2 linked regions of the Gemmobacter sp. 24YEA27 genome follow. Each later gene encodes a partner of the first gene's protein in a complex. Links are inferred from orthologs where the notes say so. Each region holds a gene or a part of one and is shown on either strand. Other genes may lie near its edges.

Region 1 (7,978 bases):
TGGTTCCCGAAAGCGGGCGAGACCACCTGGCGGCAATCGGTTGACCGCGAAGTGCTGGCGACCCGTGGATCGGTCGGCATCTGCGACGTGACGACGCTGGGCAAGATCGACGTTCAGGGGCCGGATGCGGCGGAGTTCCTCAACCGCATCTATTGCAATCCTTTCGCGAAACTGCCCGTGGGCAAGGTCCGCTACGGCCTTATGCTGCGCGAAGACGGTATGGCGATGGATGACGGCACCACGGCGCGCCTGGCGGAAGACCATTTCGTCACCACCACCACCACCGCGAATGCGGTCGGCGTCTACCGCCATATGGAATTCGCGCGGCAATGCCTCTGGCCTGATCTTGACGTGCAGATCATCTCGACCACCGAGGCCTGGGCGCAGTTCTCGGTCGCCGGACCCAATGCCAGGAAACTCCTGCAGAAAATCGTCGATCCGGAATTCGACATCTCGAACGAGGCCTTCCCCTATATGGGCTGCGGCGAGATCACGGTTTGTGGCGGCCTCAGGGCGCGGCTGTTCCGGATCTCCTTCTCGGGCGAGCTGGCCTATGAAATCGCAGTGCCGACCCGTTACGGCGACGGCCTTGTCCGCGCCATGATGGAGGCCGGGCGCGAGTTCAATGCCCTTGTCTATGGCACCGAGGCGCTCGGCGTCATGCGGATTGAGAAAGGCCATGCGGCGGGGAATGAGCTGAACGGCACCACCTCGGCGCTGAACCTCGGCATGGCCGGCATGGTCAACAAGAAGAAGGACTCGATCGGCTCGACCTTGTCGGAACGTGAGGGGATGAACCGCGAGGGCGCCTATAATCTTGTGGGCTTCCAGCCGGTTGATGCGACGAAACCCCTGCTTGGTGGGATGCATTTCATCAACCAGGGCGCGCCGGCCGATGCGAAGAATGACCAGGGCTATATGACCTCGGTCGCGTTTTCGCCCTCGCTTGGCCATTCCATCGGCCTTGGCTATCTGAAAGACGGTGCGGCCCGCAAAGGCGATACACTGCGCGCCGTGAACCCGCTGGCGGGAGAGGAGACGCTGGTCAAAGTCGTTTCCGCCCATTTTGTCGACCCGGAAGGAGAACGTCTCCGTGGCTGATCCCGTGCTGAAAATGCGCCCGCTTAAACCGATCACCCAGCTGGGGGGCGACGCGCCCCGCAAGGACAGCTTCCCCGGCCTGACCATTACCGAGCGGACCGACACCGCGCTGGCCTCGCTTTCGGCGCGGCAGGGGAAACTGGCAGAGTTCCATGCGGCAGCCAGTGCTTTCTTCGGCTTCGACCTGCCCGCTCCGGCGCGCAGTGCCACGGGCGGCGCATTTACCGCGATCTGGACCGGGCCGGAGCAATGGTTCATCGAGGCACCTTTCGCCACACATGAAGACATTGCGCCGATCCTGAAAAAGGGCTTCGGAGATACGGCTTCGATCACCGAACAGACCGATGGCTGGGGCGGGTTCGATCTGGAGGGCGAGGGCGTTCTTTCCGTTTTCGAACTTCTTTCGAACCTCGATCTGGGAAAACTGCCCACTGGCGGTGCCAGCCGTACAGTTATCGAACATCTGGGCTGTATCCTGGTCTGTCGTGCCGCAGGGAAAAGTTACACGGTCTATGGCGGGCGCTCCTCGGCTGCCTCGCTGCATCATGCGCTGGTGACTGCGGCGAAATCGGCGCTCTGATGCGCGGCGCAGCACAAGGTTGAAACTGTGGCGAGGGGGCACTGTCCCCTCGCCATCCGGAATATCCAGAGACAGAAACCAGCGCGGTTTCTCCGATATTGTTGTCGTTCTCCTGAACATCCCCGCCGGAGGCTTCTGCAGCCTGCCAGAAGCGGGTGGCCCCCATCGCAACGGGTCAGATTGCGGGAAGTGGCGCGTTTTCTTTCACACGGAACTGGTTGGCCTGTTTGCGATCCTCTTGTGGAGTGACGCCGAAGGCCTGACTGTAATGGCGCACGAGCGGGGTGGTGCTGGCATAACCCACCGCCAGCGCGATTTCCGTGATCGTGTCGTTCGAGTAAAGCGCCATCTGACGCGCTTTTTTCAGCCGGAGCAGCCGGTAATATTTCAGTGGGCTCTGGCCGGTTGACCGTTTGAACGAGCGGTCGAGCTGGCGTGAGGAGAGGTCCACCGCCTCGGCCACCTCGGCGATCTGGATCGGGTCTTCGATATGTTCGGCGAAAAGCCGGATCGCGCGGGCCACGGGCGGCGGCAGCATATCCTCGGTGCGGTCCGAGCGGAGCGTCGGGGTCTTTTGTTCGACCTCCTCGCCGCGCATGAAAGGGTGCTGGAACCAGCAGGCCACTTCCGTCATCGCCTCGGGGCCAAGCAGTTCCTCGATCAGCCGCAGCATCAGATCAAACACAGCGGTGGCGCCTGCGGCGGTCAGGCGGCCGCGGTCGATGGTGATCACCTTTTCCGACGCGATCACGCCGGGAAACTCGGTCTTGAACGCGGCCTCATAACACCAGTGGACCGAGGTTTTATGTCCATCGAGCAGGCCGGAGCGGGCCAGAGGGAAGATGCCGCCCGAGAAGGCGCCGATCCCGGTGCCATGGCGCGCGAGCCGGCGCAGCACCGCATTTGAGCTGCGGGCATTGGTGAACTTCCCCGCCGGGCCCGACAGGATATAAAGCTGGTCGCAATCCGTAAGATCTGCCAGCGCCAGATCGGGATCGAAACCGACCTCGGCAGACGAGACCACGCGGCTCGCGGTTTCGCCCACGACACTCCAGCGGAACGCGCGTTTGCCGATGATCTCATTGGCTGCGCGCAGGGGCTCGATGGCCGAGGTCAGGCAGGCCATCGGAAAGCCCGGAAAGATCAGAAAGCCCAGATGCAGGCCGCTTTCATCCTGGTTCATGTTTCTTATTCTCTCAGGAAACATTTATCGCTAGCATAGTCATATTTTACGGCCATGATACAAGCTCCGTCAGTGGACCGGCAGGTCCGGGCCGGCAAGGCCTGACGGCAAACTGTGGGAAACAGAGGGATTTGATGAGCAGCAGACCGAAGAAAGCAGAGCCCGCCAAGCCACTTCGTTCCCTCTCCCAGGATCCGCACCGGGTCTCTGAACCACGCGAGAAAGTGCTCGAGGTGGCCATCGGGCGCGCCGTGCGCAGCTTTCGCCGCCAGAAGGGGATGACGGTCGCTGATCTCTCAAAGCAGACGGGGCTCTCGATCGGCATGGTCTCGAAGATCGAAAATGGCATCACCTCGCCCTCGCTCACGACGCTGCAGGTGCTGGCCCATGCGCTTTCCGTGCCGCTGACCTCGTTCTTCCGCCGCTATGAGGAAAATCGCCAGGTCATGCATGTGAAATCGGGCGAGGCGGTGATTACTGAGCGCGCCGGCACGCGGGCGGGCCATCAATACAGCCTTCTCGGCCATATCGGCGAGAATGCCAGCGGTGTGATCGTCGAACCCTATCTGATTACGCTCAACGAGCAATCCGATATCTTCCCGACCTTCCAGCATGACGGGATCGAGCTTCTCTATATGCTGGAAGGCGAGGTTGTGTACCGCCATGGCGAGCAGACCTTTCTGATGCAGCCCGGCGACAGCCTGTTCTTTGACGCCGATGCACCACATGGGCCGGAAAAGCTGAACACGCTGCCGGCACGCTATCTTTCGGTGATCTCCTATCCGCAGGCGAACTAAGGCTGGCAGATGCGGGAGCGGAGCGCAGAGGTGAAGTCTATGGATATTGGCGCAATGGCCGGGGCGATCCTGGCCTGTGACCGGCGGGCGCTGGCGCGGGGGATCACGCTGATCGAAAGCGCGCGCCCTGATCACCGTGAACAGGCGGTAGAGCTGATTTCCGCGCTGCGCGCCTCGGGGCGTCAGGCGCTGAGGTTGGGGCTTTCGGGCACGCCGGGGGTGGGGAAGTCGACCTTTATCGAAGCTTTCGGCATGAAGCTGGCCGAGACCGGCAAAAAGATCGCGGTTCTCGCGGTGGATCCGTCTTCGGCGCGGTCGGGGGGCTCGATTTTGGGCGACAAGACCCGGATGGAGCAGCTCTCGCGCCATCCCAACGCCTATATCCGCCCCTCGCCCAGCCAGGCCCATATGGGCGGTGTGGCGCGGCGCACCCGTGAGGCGGTGGCGCTGTGTGAGGCGGCGGGGTTTGACCTCGTGCTGATCGAGACGGTGGGGGTCGGCCAGTCCGAGACCATGGTGGCCGAGATCTGTGATGTTTTTTTGCTTCTCATGGCGCCGGCGGGCGGCGATGAGCTGCAAGGGGTCAAGCGCGGCATCATGGAAATGGCCGATATGATTCTGGTCAATAAGGCGGATGGCGACCTGCTGGCGACCGCGACCCGTACCGTGGCCGATTATGCGGGCGCGCTGCGGCTGTTGCGCAAGCGCGCGCAGGACCCCGAAGGCTTCCCCAAAGCGATGCCGGTTTCCGCCTATAGCGGCGCAGGGCTCGACAAGGCCTGGGACGAGATGACCCGGCTTGCCACCTGGCGCAAGGACCAGGGCCATTGGGCGCGCAGGCGGTCGGAACAGGCGGCGCATTGGTTCGGAGAAGAGGTGCGCCACGGGCTTTTGGCGGTGCTGGAGCGCGAACCGGCAAAGGGTATCCTCGCACGGCTCGGCGCTCAGGTCGCGGCCGGAGAAGCCACGCCGGAGGCCGCCGCGCGGCAGATGATGGCAGCGCTTGGGCGCCCGGTATGAAAGCTGCCTGACAGCTGCGTTTCCCGGCGGCTTCCCGCGGTGAATCGCTTGACGCCGGAGCGGATTCCCCGTATTTGCCCCAGGATCGAATTCGGACAGCGGGGGGATTCCCTTGGGTTTGTCCTTTGAAAACAGCGCAAGCTGACCCAATACAGCGAAAGCTGACCAGACCTGAAGGATACCGCAATGTCGCGCGTTTGCGAACTGACGGGCAAAGGCCCGATGACCGGCAACACGGTCAGCCATGCGAATAACAAGAACCGTCGTCGTTTCCTGCCGAACCTGAATGAGGTTTCGCTCGCATCCGACGTGCTCGGCAAAACCTATACCCTGCGCATCTCGGCAGCCGCTCTGCGGACCGTGGATCACCGCGGCGGTCTGGACGCGTTCCTCGCACGCGCCAAGGATGCAGAGCTTTCGTCCGATGCGCTGAAAATCAAGCGCGATATCGAGAAAGCACAAGCCGCCGCCTGAGGCGTGCCGGGCTTCACGCAGTCGTGGGGCCCAGGTAAGATCTAAACCCCGTCCGGGTAACGCCCGGGCGGGGTTTTTCTGTTGTCGGATCCGGGCAATGCGCTGGCTGAAACGGGGTGGACGACGGGGCGGCGTCAGAGAAGACTGCGCATAGAGCCACCGCCTGGAGCCAGCATGTCCGACCATAAGCCGCCTTCGACCCTGACCCGTGCCCGCCGTCAGCATGGGATGGCCAGCTATGACCCCGAGGTGATCCGTGATGTGCTGGACCGCATTCCGCTGGCCCATATCGGCCATCTGATTGACGGCCAGCCGGTGGTGACCGCGACGCTGCAATGGCGGATCGGCGACCGGATTTACTGGCATGGATCTTCGGCCAGCCGGATGATCAAGGCGGCGTCTGGCGCGAAGGTCTGTGTCACGGTGACGGCGGTCGATGGAATGGTATTGGCGCGGTCAGGGCTGGAACATTCAACGCAATATCGCTCGGTGATGGTCTTTGGCGAGGCGGTCCTGCTGCGCGACCCGGGCGAGAAAGAGGCCGCGCTGAAGGCGATGATGGAGCGACTTTTCCCCGGTCGCTGGGATACTTTGCGCCCGATGACGGTGCAGGAGCTGAAGGCGACGGCGGTCTTGTCACTGCCGATCTCGGAGGCCTCGGCCAAGATCAGCGCCGGCGGTCCGACCGACCCTCCGGAAGATGCCGGCTGGCCTGTCTGGGCCGGCGTTCTGCCAATGCAGATGGTGATGGGGGTGCCGCGCCCGGCCCCTGACCTGGCACCCGGGCTTGCCGCTGATCCGCCCTCTTATCTGCGCGATTTCACCTTCGGTTGAACAGGAAGGCTGTCGCCCCTTCTTGACCTTTCCGCTCCCGAGGCCCCCTATCGCGTTCAGGGGGGCGGTCCTGGATCCGGCCCCGGCCAGCAGATCGGGGCGGAAACCGGGCCTTGGGGGAAATCCCGGCCAGGGGCACAGACCGCCCGAAGCAAGGGAGGAATGTGTCATGTCAGGTCCGGTTACGAGCCGCGCGCCATCATTGGAATTTTCATCTGGTGCGCATGTTGATGCGGCGGGTTACGCGCGTCTTTATGGCGAATCGATAGGGTCTCCTGACGCGTTCTGGGGGCGTGAGGGGCTTCGTCTGGACTGGATCCAGCCCTATAGCACGGTCAAAGAGACCAGTTTCGCGCCGGGGAATATCTCGATCCGCTGGTTTGGCGACGGCTCGCTGAATGTGGCGGCGAATTGCATCGACCGCCATCTGATCGACCGGGCGGAGCAGACCGCGATCATCTGGGAGCCGGATGATCCGAAAGAACCGGCGAAACACATCACCTATCGCGCGCTGCTGGAGCAGGTTTCGCGCATGGCCAATGTGTTGAAATCGCATGGTGTGAAAAAGGGCGACCGCGTCGTGCTTTATCTGCCGATGATCCCCGAGGCCGCCTATGCGATGCTGGCCTGCGCCCGGCTGGGCGCGGTGCATTCCGTTGTTTTCGGGGGATTTTCTCCGGATGCGCTGGCGAACCGGATCAATGATTCCGAGGCGAGAATCGTCATCACCGCCGACTGGGCACCGCGCGCCGGCAAGAAGACCGGGCTCAAGGACAATACCGATAAGGCGCTTTTGCATTGTTCGGACCGGGTGAAATGCCTGGTGGTGAAACGCACGGGCGAGCAGACCTCCTGGGTCTCGGGCCGCGATTTCGATCTGCTGGCGGAAATGGCTGAGGCGAAGCCCTATTGCCCCTATGTCGAGGTCGGGGCCGAGGATCCTTTGTTCATCCTCTATACGTCCGGCTCGACCGGTAAGCCGAAAGGGGTGGTGCATACATCGGGCGGCTACCTGACCTATGCCGCGATGACGCATCAATATACCTTCGATTATCATGACGGCGATGTTTACTGGTGCACGGCCGATGTCGGCTGGGTCACCGGCCACAGCTATATCGTCTATGGGCCGCTGGCGAATGGCGGCACCACGCTGATGTTCGAGGGCGTGCCGACCTGGCCCGATGCCGGCCGTTTCTGGGAGGTCTGCGCCAAACACAAGGTCAACCAGTTCTACACCGCGCCGACCGCGATCCGGTCGCTGATGGGGATGGGGCCGGAATTTGTCGAGAAGCATGATCTGTCGTCCTTGAAGCTGCTTGGTTCGGTTGGTGAACCTATCAACCCCGAAGCATGGGCCTGGTACGACAAATATGTTGGAAAAGGGAAACTGCCGATCGTCGACACCTTCTGGCAGACCGAGACCGGCGGCCATATGCTGACGCCTTTGCCGGGCGCCACCGCGACGAAGCCGGGCTCGGCGACGGTGCCGTTCTTCGGGGTGAAGCCGGTGGTTCTCGACCCGCAGACCGGGGCAGAGCTGAGCGAGACCGAATGCGAGGGCGTGCTGTGCATCAGCGACAGCTGGCCCGGGCAGATGCGCACGCTCTGGGGCGATCATGCGCGATTTGAAGAGGCTTATTTCAGCCAGTATAAAGGGTATTATTTTACGGGCGACGGCTGCCGTCGCGATGCGGATGGCTATTACTGGATTACCGGCCGCGTCGATGATGTCATTAACGTCTCCGGCCACCGGATGGGCACGGCAGAGGTGGAATCCGCCCTTGTCGCGCATGAGAAGGTCGCCGAAGCGGCAGTTGTCGGCTATCCGCATGACCTCAAGGGCCAGGGCATCTACGCCTATGTCACGCTGATGAACGGCGTCACCCCCTCGCCCGAGCTTAAGCGCGAGCTGGAGGCCTGGGTCCGCGCCGAGATCGGCCCGATCGCCAAGCCCGACCTGATCCAGTTCGCCCCGGGCCTGCCCAAGAC
Region 2 (8,117 bases), 550 kb from region 1 along the record:
TCGGCCTCAACCATAACAAACCGAGGCAGTCTCTCATGCGTAAACTTGTCCTGCTCCTCCCGATTCTCGCCCTGCCGCTGGCTGGCTGCGTCAATAATGGCGGTGGCTATAACAACGGCTATGGCAGCTCTTCGCCGATGGACAGCGCCGCTGTGCGCACCGTTGGCGGCGCCGCAGCCGGCGCGCTGGTTGCAAGCGCAACCGGTGGTTCGAAAACCCAGGGCGCCCTCATTGGCGCCGTTGCCGGCGGCGGCTCCTGCATGGTGCCCGGCCTCAACAACTGTAACTGATCCGTCGCCCGCAGCCGCGGGGACCGATCTTATTTTCGACAATCTGAAACGGGGTCTTCCGGCAGCTTATGCCGGAAGACCCTTTTGCATTTCGGCCCGGCTGAAGCGGGCCGGGACTGAGGGAGAGCCATGTTCAAGAAGATCCTGATCGCGAACCGGGGTGAGATCGCCTGCCGTGTCATCAAGACCGCGCGGAAGATGGGCATTAAGACGGTTGCCGTCTATTCCGATGCCGACCGCAACGCGCTGCATGTGCAGATGGCGGATGAGGCCGTGCATATCGGCCCGGCCCCGGCGAACCAGTCCTATATCGTGATCGGGAAGATCCTTGACGCCATCCGCCAGACCGGCGCCGAGGCGGTGCATCCGGGCTATGGCTTCCTGTCCGAACGGATGGATTTCGCCGCCGCCCTTGAGGAAATGGGTGTGGTGTTCATCGGGCCGCCCTCTCCGGCGATCGAGAAGATGGGCGATAAGATCACCTCGAAGAAACTGGCGCAGGAGGCCGGGGTCTCGACGGTGCCGGGCTATATGGGGCTGATTGCTGACGCGGAAGAGGCCGCGCGCATCTCGGACCAGATCGGCTATCCGGTGATGATCAAGGCAAGCGCGGGTGGTGGCGGCAAGGGGATGCGGATCGCCTGGTCGGCCGATGAGGCGCGCGAAGGGTTCGAATCGTCAAAGAACGAGGCGGCGAACAGCTTCGGCGATGACCGCATTTTCATTGAAAAATTCGTGACGCAGCCGCGCCATATCGAGATCCAGGTGCTGGCTGATCAGCACGGCAATACCGTCTATCTGCATGAGCGTGAATGTTCGATCCAGCGTCGGAACCAGAAAGTCATCGAGGAGGCGCCGTCGCCCTTCCTTGACGAAGCGACCCGCAAGGCGATGGGCGAACAGGCCTGTGCGCTTGCGAAAGCGGTGGGGTATACCTCGGCGGGGACGGTGGAATTCATCGTCGACGGCGCGCGGAATTTCTACTTCCTCGAGATGAATACCCGGCTGCAGGTGGAACATCCCGTCACCGAACTGATCACCGGCATCGATCTTGTCGAGCAGATGATCCGTGTAGCAGCGGGCGAGAAACTGCCCTTCGCGCAGTCCGATCTGAAGATCAACGGCTGGGCGATGGAGAGCCGGCTTTACGCCGAAGACCCCTATCGCAACTTCCTGCCCTCGATCGGCCGTCTGACCCGCTACCGCCCGCCTGTCGAAGGTCAGACCTCGCGTGGTGGCATCGTTCGGAATGATACCGGCGTCTATGAGGGCGGCGAGATCTCGATGTATTACGACCCGATGATCGCGAAGCTCTGCACCTGGGCGCCGACCCGTGAGGCCGCGATTGGCGAGATGCGCCTGGCGCTGGATACATTCGAGGTCGAGGGGATCGGCCATAACCTGCCTTTCGTCGCGGCGGTGATGGATCACCCGAAATTCGTCGCCGGTGACATCACCACGGCGTTTATCGCCGAAGAATATCCCGAAGGCTTCCAGGGCGCGACGCTGCCCGAGGGCGAGCTGAAGCGGATGGCGGCGGCGGCGGCGGCGATGAACCGCGTGGCCGAGATCCGGCGGACGAAGATTTCCGGCACGATGGACAATCATCAGCGCCGGGTGGGGGATGACTGGGTCGTGAGCCTTGGCGGGTATGATTTCGCGGTGACGATTGCGGCGGATCGCGAGGGGTCGACCGTGGGCTTCGCGGATGGCAGCAGCCTGCGCGTGAGTTCAGACTGGGTGCCTGGCCAGCCGCTGGCGCGGATCGCGGTCGATGGTTCGGATCTGGTGATGAAGGTCGAAAAGATCCCGATGGGCTTTCGCCTGCGCAGCCGTGGCGCCGATCTGAAAACCCATGTGCGCAGCCCCCGCGCGGCGGAGCTGGCGAAGCTGATGCCCGAGAAACTGCCGCCCGACACCTCTCGCTTCCTTCTGTGCCCGATGCCGGGGCTGGTGGTGAAGATCCAGGTCGAGGAAGGCCAGGAGGTCCAGGAAGGCCAGGCGCTCGCCACCGTCGAGGCGATGAAGATGGAGAACATCCTCAAAGCCGAGAAACGCGGCGTGGTGAAGCTGATCAAGGCGAAACCCGGCGAGAGCCTCCGTGTGGATGATGTGATCATGGAGTTCGAATAGATCCATGGCGATCCCGGAATTTCAGACATTCATGCGGCCGGTTCTCCAGGAGGTCGCGGATCGTGGACCTGTCCTGACACGCGACCTGACGGTGATTGTCGCCGACCGGCTTGGACTCTCTGAGGATGAGCGCGCTGAGATGGTTTCTTCAGGCAATAAGACGCGGCTTTTTGACCGCGTTGCCTGGGCTGCAACCTATCTTTGCCAGGCGGGGTTGCTGGAGCGCCCCGTCGGGCGGTGCTGCAAATCACCGCAGCCGGTCGCGAGGCCTTGCAGTCGGGCCCGGAGCGCATCACCCGGGCATGGCTACAAGAGGTCTCACCACAATTCCGGGTCTTTTCGCTGGGGGCGGCGGGCGATGAGAGTGATGCAAATGCGGTCGCGGAGACGGCAGCAGCGGCATTGACGCCTGATGAGGCGATCCGGAATGCACATCGTCAGCTGGATGAGGCCTTGGGTCAGGAGCTTGTGGAGCGGCTGGTCACCGCCAGTCCCGCATTCTTTGAACACACGATCCGTGAGCTGCTGGTAAAAATGGGCTATGGCGAGGGGCGCCATGCTGCCGATGTTCTTGGTGGTGCCGGAGATGACGGCGTTGATGGTGTCGTCAACCTTGATACGCTTGGCGTCGATCAGGTCTATTTTCAGGCCAAACGCTACCGCCAGGATATAGCTGTCGGCTCGGGCGCCCTGCGTGATTTCTTTGGTGCGCTTGCGCTGAAGGATGTGACCAAGGGCATCTTTGTGACCACAGCGCGCTTCTCCGACTCCGCACGTCTGACGGCCGAAAAGCTCAACAAGCGTATCGTTTTGATTGATGGGGCAGAACTCGCACGGCTTCTCATAAGGTTTTCGGTAGGATGCCGCATTCGGGAAACCTACAAGGTTTCCGAAATCGAAGAAGATTTCTTCGAATGAGCGGAATTTACCGCCCCGCCGGGTTTTTCTCCAGCGCCTCGGTGCGGGCGATGGGCATTTTGTCGATGGTGTTGATGATCTCGCGTGGCGCGCGGGGCGAGGGGCGGCGGACCGGCGAGCGCCAGTCCTTGTCCATCATCACCAGCGAAAAGCCACGCGGGCGCAGCTTGAGGCGGATCTCTGACGGGGTCGCGGGATCGGTGTCGGTGATCAGCACCACATCGCGCGCCACCAGCTGCGGGTAAAGGTCGGGCAGGATCTCCATCTGCCGGATGAAATTCGGGTCATGCGGATTGTCGGCAAAGACGATCACGGGGCGCCGCAGGAATAATTCGTCTGCTTCGGAAATCCCTGAGGCAGGCACCGGGCCGAACGGGGCGCCCAGATCGGGTATCTCCGCCACCGGCTCTTCGGACGGGGCCTCCTGCGCCTGCAGGAGGGAGGGAACAAGGCCCGCAATCGCGGCCATGAGAACGAGGGAACGGCGGTCGAGCTTATGATCCATGCTCCGGATATAGAGTGGATCGGGCGAAACCCCAAGCGGCGAGATGCGCCTGATCGACAGATCGGGTCAGTCTGGCGAACGGAGTGACGAGAATGAGCGATCAGAACACCCCTGACCTGGCCTCCTGGGAGGCCTTGGCCTCGAAGGAGCTGAAGGGCAAACCTGCCTCCAGCCTGAACTGGCAGACGCTGGAGGGGATCGAGGTCAAGCCACTCTATACGGCGGCCGATCTGGAGGGGCTGCCGCAACTGGGCGAGCTTCCGGGCGTGGCGCCCTTCACCCGTGGTCCGCGCGCGACGATGTATGCGGGCAGGCCCTGGACGATCCGGCAATATGCCGGGTTTTCGACCGCCGAAGAGAGCAATGCTTTCTACCGCAAGAACCTTGCGGCGGGGCAGCAGGGGGTTTCGGTCGCCTTCGATCTGGCCACGCACCGGGGCTATGACAGCGATCATCCGCGTGTGGTGGGGGATGTGGGCAAGGCCGGTGTGGCAATCGATTCTGTCGAGGATATGAAGATCCTGTTCGACGGCATTCCCCTGGACAAAGTCTCGGTTTCCATGACGATGAATGGTGCGGTGATCCCGATCCTCGCCTCGTTCATCGTGGCGGGGGAAGAGCAGGGCCATGCGCGCAGCCTGCTGTCGGGCACCATTCAGAACGACATTCTGAAAGAGTTCATGGTCCGCAACACCTATATCTATCCGCCCGAGCCAAGCATGCGGATCATCGCGGATATCATCGAATATACCTCGAAGGAGATGCCGAAATTCAATTCGATCTCGATCTCAGGCTATCACATGCAGGAGGCGGGGGCGAACCTCGTCCAGGAGCTGGCCTATACGCTGGCCGACGGGCGCGAATATGTCCGGGCGGCGCTGGCGGCGGGGATGCCGGTTGATGAATTCGCCGGAAGGCTGTCCTTCTTTTTCGCCATCGGCATGAATTTCTTCATGGAGATCGCGAAACTCAGGGCGGCGCGGATGCTCTGGACCCGCATCATGCAGGAGTTTGAACCGAAGAAGCTGTCTTCGCTGATGCTGCGCACTCATTGCCAGACATCCGGCGTCAGCCTGCAGGAGGCCGATCCCTATAACAACGTGGTCCGCACCGCCTATGAGGCGATGTCTGCGGCTTTGGGCGGCACGCAGTCACTCCACACCAATGCGCTCGACGAGGCGATTGCGCTGCCGACCGAGTTCTCGGCCCGGATCGCAAGGAACACCCAGCTGATCTTGCAGGAAGAGACTGGCATCACCCATGTCGTCGATCCGCTGGCCGGGTCTTACTATGTCGAAAGCCTGACCGCACAGCTGGCGGAAGAAGCCTGGAAGCTGATCGAAGAGGTCGAGGCGATGGGAGGCATGACCAAGGCGGTGGCCTCGGGCATGCCGAAGCTGAGGATCGAGGAAACCGCGGCCCGGCGTCAGGCCATGATCGACCGCGGCGAAGAGGTTGTGGTCGGCGTCAACAAATACCGCAAGGCGAAAGAAGACCCGATCGACATCCTCGAGATCGACAATATGGCGGTGCGCGACGCCCAGATCGCGCGGCTTGATCAGATCCGCGCGACCCGTGACCAGGTGGCCTGTGATGCGGCGCTGCTGGAACTGGGGCGACGCACCGTCGAGGGCGGCAATCTGCTGGAAGCCGCCGTCGAATGCGCGCGGATGCGGGCGTCGCTTGGCGAGATCAGCCTCGCGATGGAAGGCACATTCGGGCGTCACAGGGCGGAGGTGAAGACTTTGGCAGGGGTATACGGGGCCGCCTATGAGGGCGATGCGGGTTTCGAGGCGATCCAGAAAGACGTCGAGGCTTTCGCGGAAGAAGAGGGCCGCCGGCCCCGGATGCTGGTCGTGAAAATGGGCCAGGACGGGCATGATCGCGGCGCGAAAGTGATCGCGACCGCCTTTGCCGATATCGGATTTGACGTGGATGTGGGGCCTTTGTTCCAGACCCCGGAAGAGGCGGCGCAGGATGCCATCGACAATGACGTCCACATTATCGGCATCTCATCCCAGGCGGCGGGGCATAAGACACTCGCGCCGCTGCTGATTGCGGCGCTGAATAAGGCCGGTGCGGGTGATATCATGGTGATATGTGGTGGCGTGATCCCGCAACAGGATTACGACTACCTGAAAAAGGCCGGGGTGAAGGCGATTTTCGGGCCGGGCACCAATATCCCCGATGCAGCGAAAGAGATCCTCGACCTGATCCGGGCGACACGCGCCTGATACCGGCATTTTTTCTGATACCGGCATTTTTACAGGGAAAAGGGGGCGATACCGCCCCCCTTTTTTCATTTGATGAGGTTCGGTTCGCGGTTTGCTGCGCTGATCGCCCTTTCACTGATCCTGCGTTGGCTCTGTCATTGCTCGGCCAAGACCATAAAAAAGGGAATTCGCGGGTCATCGCGCCAGAGGATTGCACCATCCTGATGCCGCAGCTCCTGGCAGAGTTTTCCTTTACCCACCCGGAGGTGATGGCGTTGATTTCCGGGGCGAAGGGGCCGGGCGAGGGCAATGGCGCGGGCTGCTTTATCGGTTTCGGTCGGGACATGGTCGAGGCACTGATGAAAAGCCGGGGCTGGGATGAGGTGAGGGCCAATCGCGAGCGTTTTCGCGTGGTTGGGTCAGGTGCCGCCTCGGACGTGGTTGGCTTTTAAGGCGAGGATCCGTTGTCGACGATCTGTTCGTCAGCCACAGGACCCCGGCTACGGCAACAGATCCCGCTGCACACTTCTTCGGGTATGGGGGCGCATCTTTCTGTACTGCCGTCGTGCCCCCTTCTGGCAGGGGCGGGGTGGCGATGTGATGTGCCACCGGGCTGGCGGCATCGGCGGTATTTCGTAGGGATGTCCGGATTGCGCAATCCACGCCTTGTCTTCTGCGCTGTCCGGCCCCATCTTGTTCTTACGACCGTTGGTCATGCGTCGAGAAGTCTCCGCCTGACCTCGTTTGCCTTGATACCCTGAAATTGTCGGCACCTCAAAGATCTGGGGTGTTTCCGGTTCCCGGTTCTGATCCGACCCTGCGGCTTTTGCCTTTGCAGGGACTGAACCCCATATCCGTGCCCCAGGGCCGGATCATCAAAGGATAATCTCGTGGCCAGGGAAAACAAACGCGGCAACCGCGAAGCGAAAAAGCCCAAGCAGGTCAAAGTCGCGCCCGTCGCGGCACCGCTGTTCGAAAAGGGCGCCCTGTTTGCGGCGGCAGCGCCAAAGAAGAAAAAGACTTGATCCGCCTCCTCCTCTCGGCCGCGGCACGCTTACGAAACGGGGGCGGAACAAGGGAGAGGAGAGGTGAGACTGGCCCCGGCGCCGCAGGCGGGTTTCCCGGTTCTGCCGGCGAGTACCCCGGTTCTGCCGGCCTTTGGTCGGACACCGCACCTGTGCGGGCAGAGCTTTTCAGCGTAGAGCGGCTGGAGCAGCACGCGGTCACGCTGGCCGCGGCACAATCGGTTGCCTCACATCGCAACAGGATGCCGCCGCTGCGCCGCAGGCTTGATGCCAATGCCAGGGTCCTGCTCGCCGCCTGGCGGGCCAGCGCCAGAGAAGTGGCTGCCGGGCATGATGTGGTTCCGGCGGCCGACTGGCTTTTGGACAATTATCATCTGGTCGAAGCGCAGATCCGCGAGATCCGCACCGATCTGCCCGATGGATATTACCGTCTTCTGCCGAAGCTGGCGGAGGGTCCGTTTGCGGGGTATCCGCGCGTCTTCGGTATCGCCTGGGCCTTTGTCGCCCATACCGACAGTCATTTCGACCCGAAAATCCTGCGCCGCTTTCTGGTGGCCTATCAGACGGTCCAGCCGCTGACGATCGGCGAGCTCTGGGCCGTGGCCATCACCCTTCGCATCGTGCTGGTCGAGAATCTGCGGCGGCTTGCAGATCAGATGACGCTGGGCCGGGCCGAGCGGGCCGAGGCCGACAGCCTTGCCGATCAGATCTGTGCCCCGGGTCAGGCCCATGCGGCGCTGCTGCCCGAGGTCGAACGGCGCGCGCGTGGCCCCCTGTCAGAGGTATTCGCGGCCCAGCTGGCCAAACGCCTGCGCGACCGCGATCCGCGCACCAATCCGGCACTTGGCTGGCTCGAGGAACGGCTGGAGGCTCAGGGGACAAGCATCGATACGGTCGTGCGTCACGCCCAGGAACGGCAGGGGGCGTCAAACGTCACGCTGCGCAATGTGGTGACCGCGATGCGCAGCATCTCGGCCACTGACTGGGCCGATCTCTTTGAAAGCGTCAGTCTGGTCGAGGCACGGCTTCGGGA

The links.
Region 2: the proteins of meaB (region 1) and scpA are in contact, whole or in part, in a crystal structure (PDB 8DPB), measured with the Methylorubrum extorquens proteins. The link is inferred for Gemmobacter sp. 24YEA27 from one-to-one orthologs. Residues at the interface, in SOR26638.1 of Methylorubrum extorquens: Arg20, Ala21, Ala24, Arg25, Thr28, Ser32, Arg33, Arg34, His37, Thr98, Gly99, Gly100, Ser101, Ile102, Leu103, Lys106, Thr107, Ala110, Ala113, Ile114, Asp115, Arg116, Ala118, Phe119, Ile120, Arg121, Pro122, Pro124; in SOR27001.1 of Methylorubrum extorquens: Glu577, Glu578, Asn579, Asp580, Gly581, Arg582, Arg583, Arg585, His596, Ala604, Ser605, Ala608, Asp609, Gly611, Phe612, Asp613, Val614, Asp615, Ile616, Gly617, Pro618, Leu619, Glu625, Arg628, Gln629, Val631, Glu632, Asn633, Asp634, Glu661.

Annotation. Positions count from the first base shown.
Region 1 is NZ_JASJPW010000001.1:1,404,901-1,412,878, forward strand. Bases 2,862-5,690 are described here. They hold meaB (methylmalonyl Co-A mutase-associated GTPase MeaB), read left to right. Parts: upstream 2,862-3,700; coding sequence 3,701-4,681; downstream 4,682-5,690. Other genes in these bases: QNO18_RS07010 (GlxA family transcriptional regulator), read right to left, coding at 2,862-2,864; QNO18_RS07015 (XRE family transcriptional regulator), read left to right, coding at 2,999-3,661; rpmB (50S ribosomal protein L28), read left to right, coding at 4,868-5,155; QNO18_RS07030 (pyridoxamine 5'-phosphate oxidase family protein), read left to right, coding at 5,330-5,690. Outside these bases: QNO18_RS07000 (sarcosine oxidase subunit alpha family protein), read left to right, coding at 1-1,101; QNO18_RS07005 (sarcosine oxidase, gamma subunit), read left to right, coding at 1,094-1,681; more of QNO18_RS07010, read right to left, coding at 1,857-2,861; more of QNO18_RS07030, read left to right, coding at 5,691-5,989; acs (acetate--CoA ligase), read left to right, coding at 6,159-7,978. UniProt on the Escherichia coli protein: Binds and hydrolyzes GTP. Likely functions as a G-protein chaperone that assists AdoCbl cofactor delivery to the methylmalonyl-CoA mutase (MCM) ScpA and reactivation of the enzyme during catalysis.
Region 2 is NZ_JASJPW010000001.1:1,958,035-1,966,151, forward strand. Bases 3,542-6,509 are described here. They hold scpA (methylmalonyl-CoA mutase), read left to right. Parts: upstream 3,542-3,938; coding sequence 3,939-6,080; downstream 6,081-6,509. Other genes in these bases: QNO18_RS09760 (DUF4174 domain-containing protein), read right to left, coding at 3,542-3,846; QNO18_RS09770 (hypothetical protein), read left to right, coding at 6,284-6,509. In the rest of the region: QNO18_RS09745 (hypothetical protein), read left to right, coding at 36-290; QNO18_RS09750 (acetyl/propionyl/methylcrotonyl-CoA carboxylase subunit alpha), read left to right, coding at 420-2,423; QNO18_RS09755 (restriction endonuclease), read left to right, coding at 2,694-3,341; more of QNO18_RS09760, read right to left, coding at 3,349-3,541; more of QNO18_RS09770, read left to right, coding at 6,510-6,511; QNO18_RS09775 (hypothetical protein), read left to right, coding at 6,950-7,084; QNO18_RS09780 (glucoamylase family protein), read left to right, coding at 7,237-8,117. UniProt on the Escherichia coli protein: Catalyzes the interconversion of succinyl-CoA and methylmalonyl-CoA. Could be part of a pathway that converts succinate to propionate.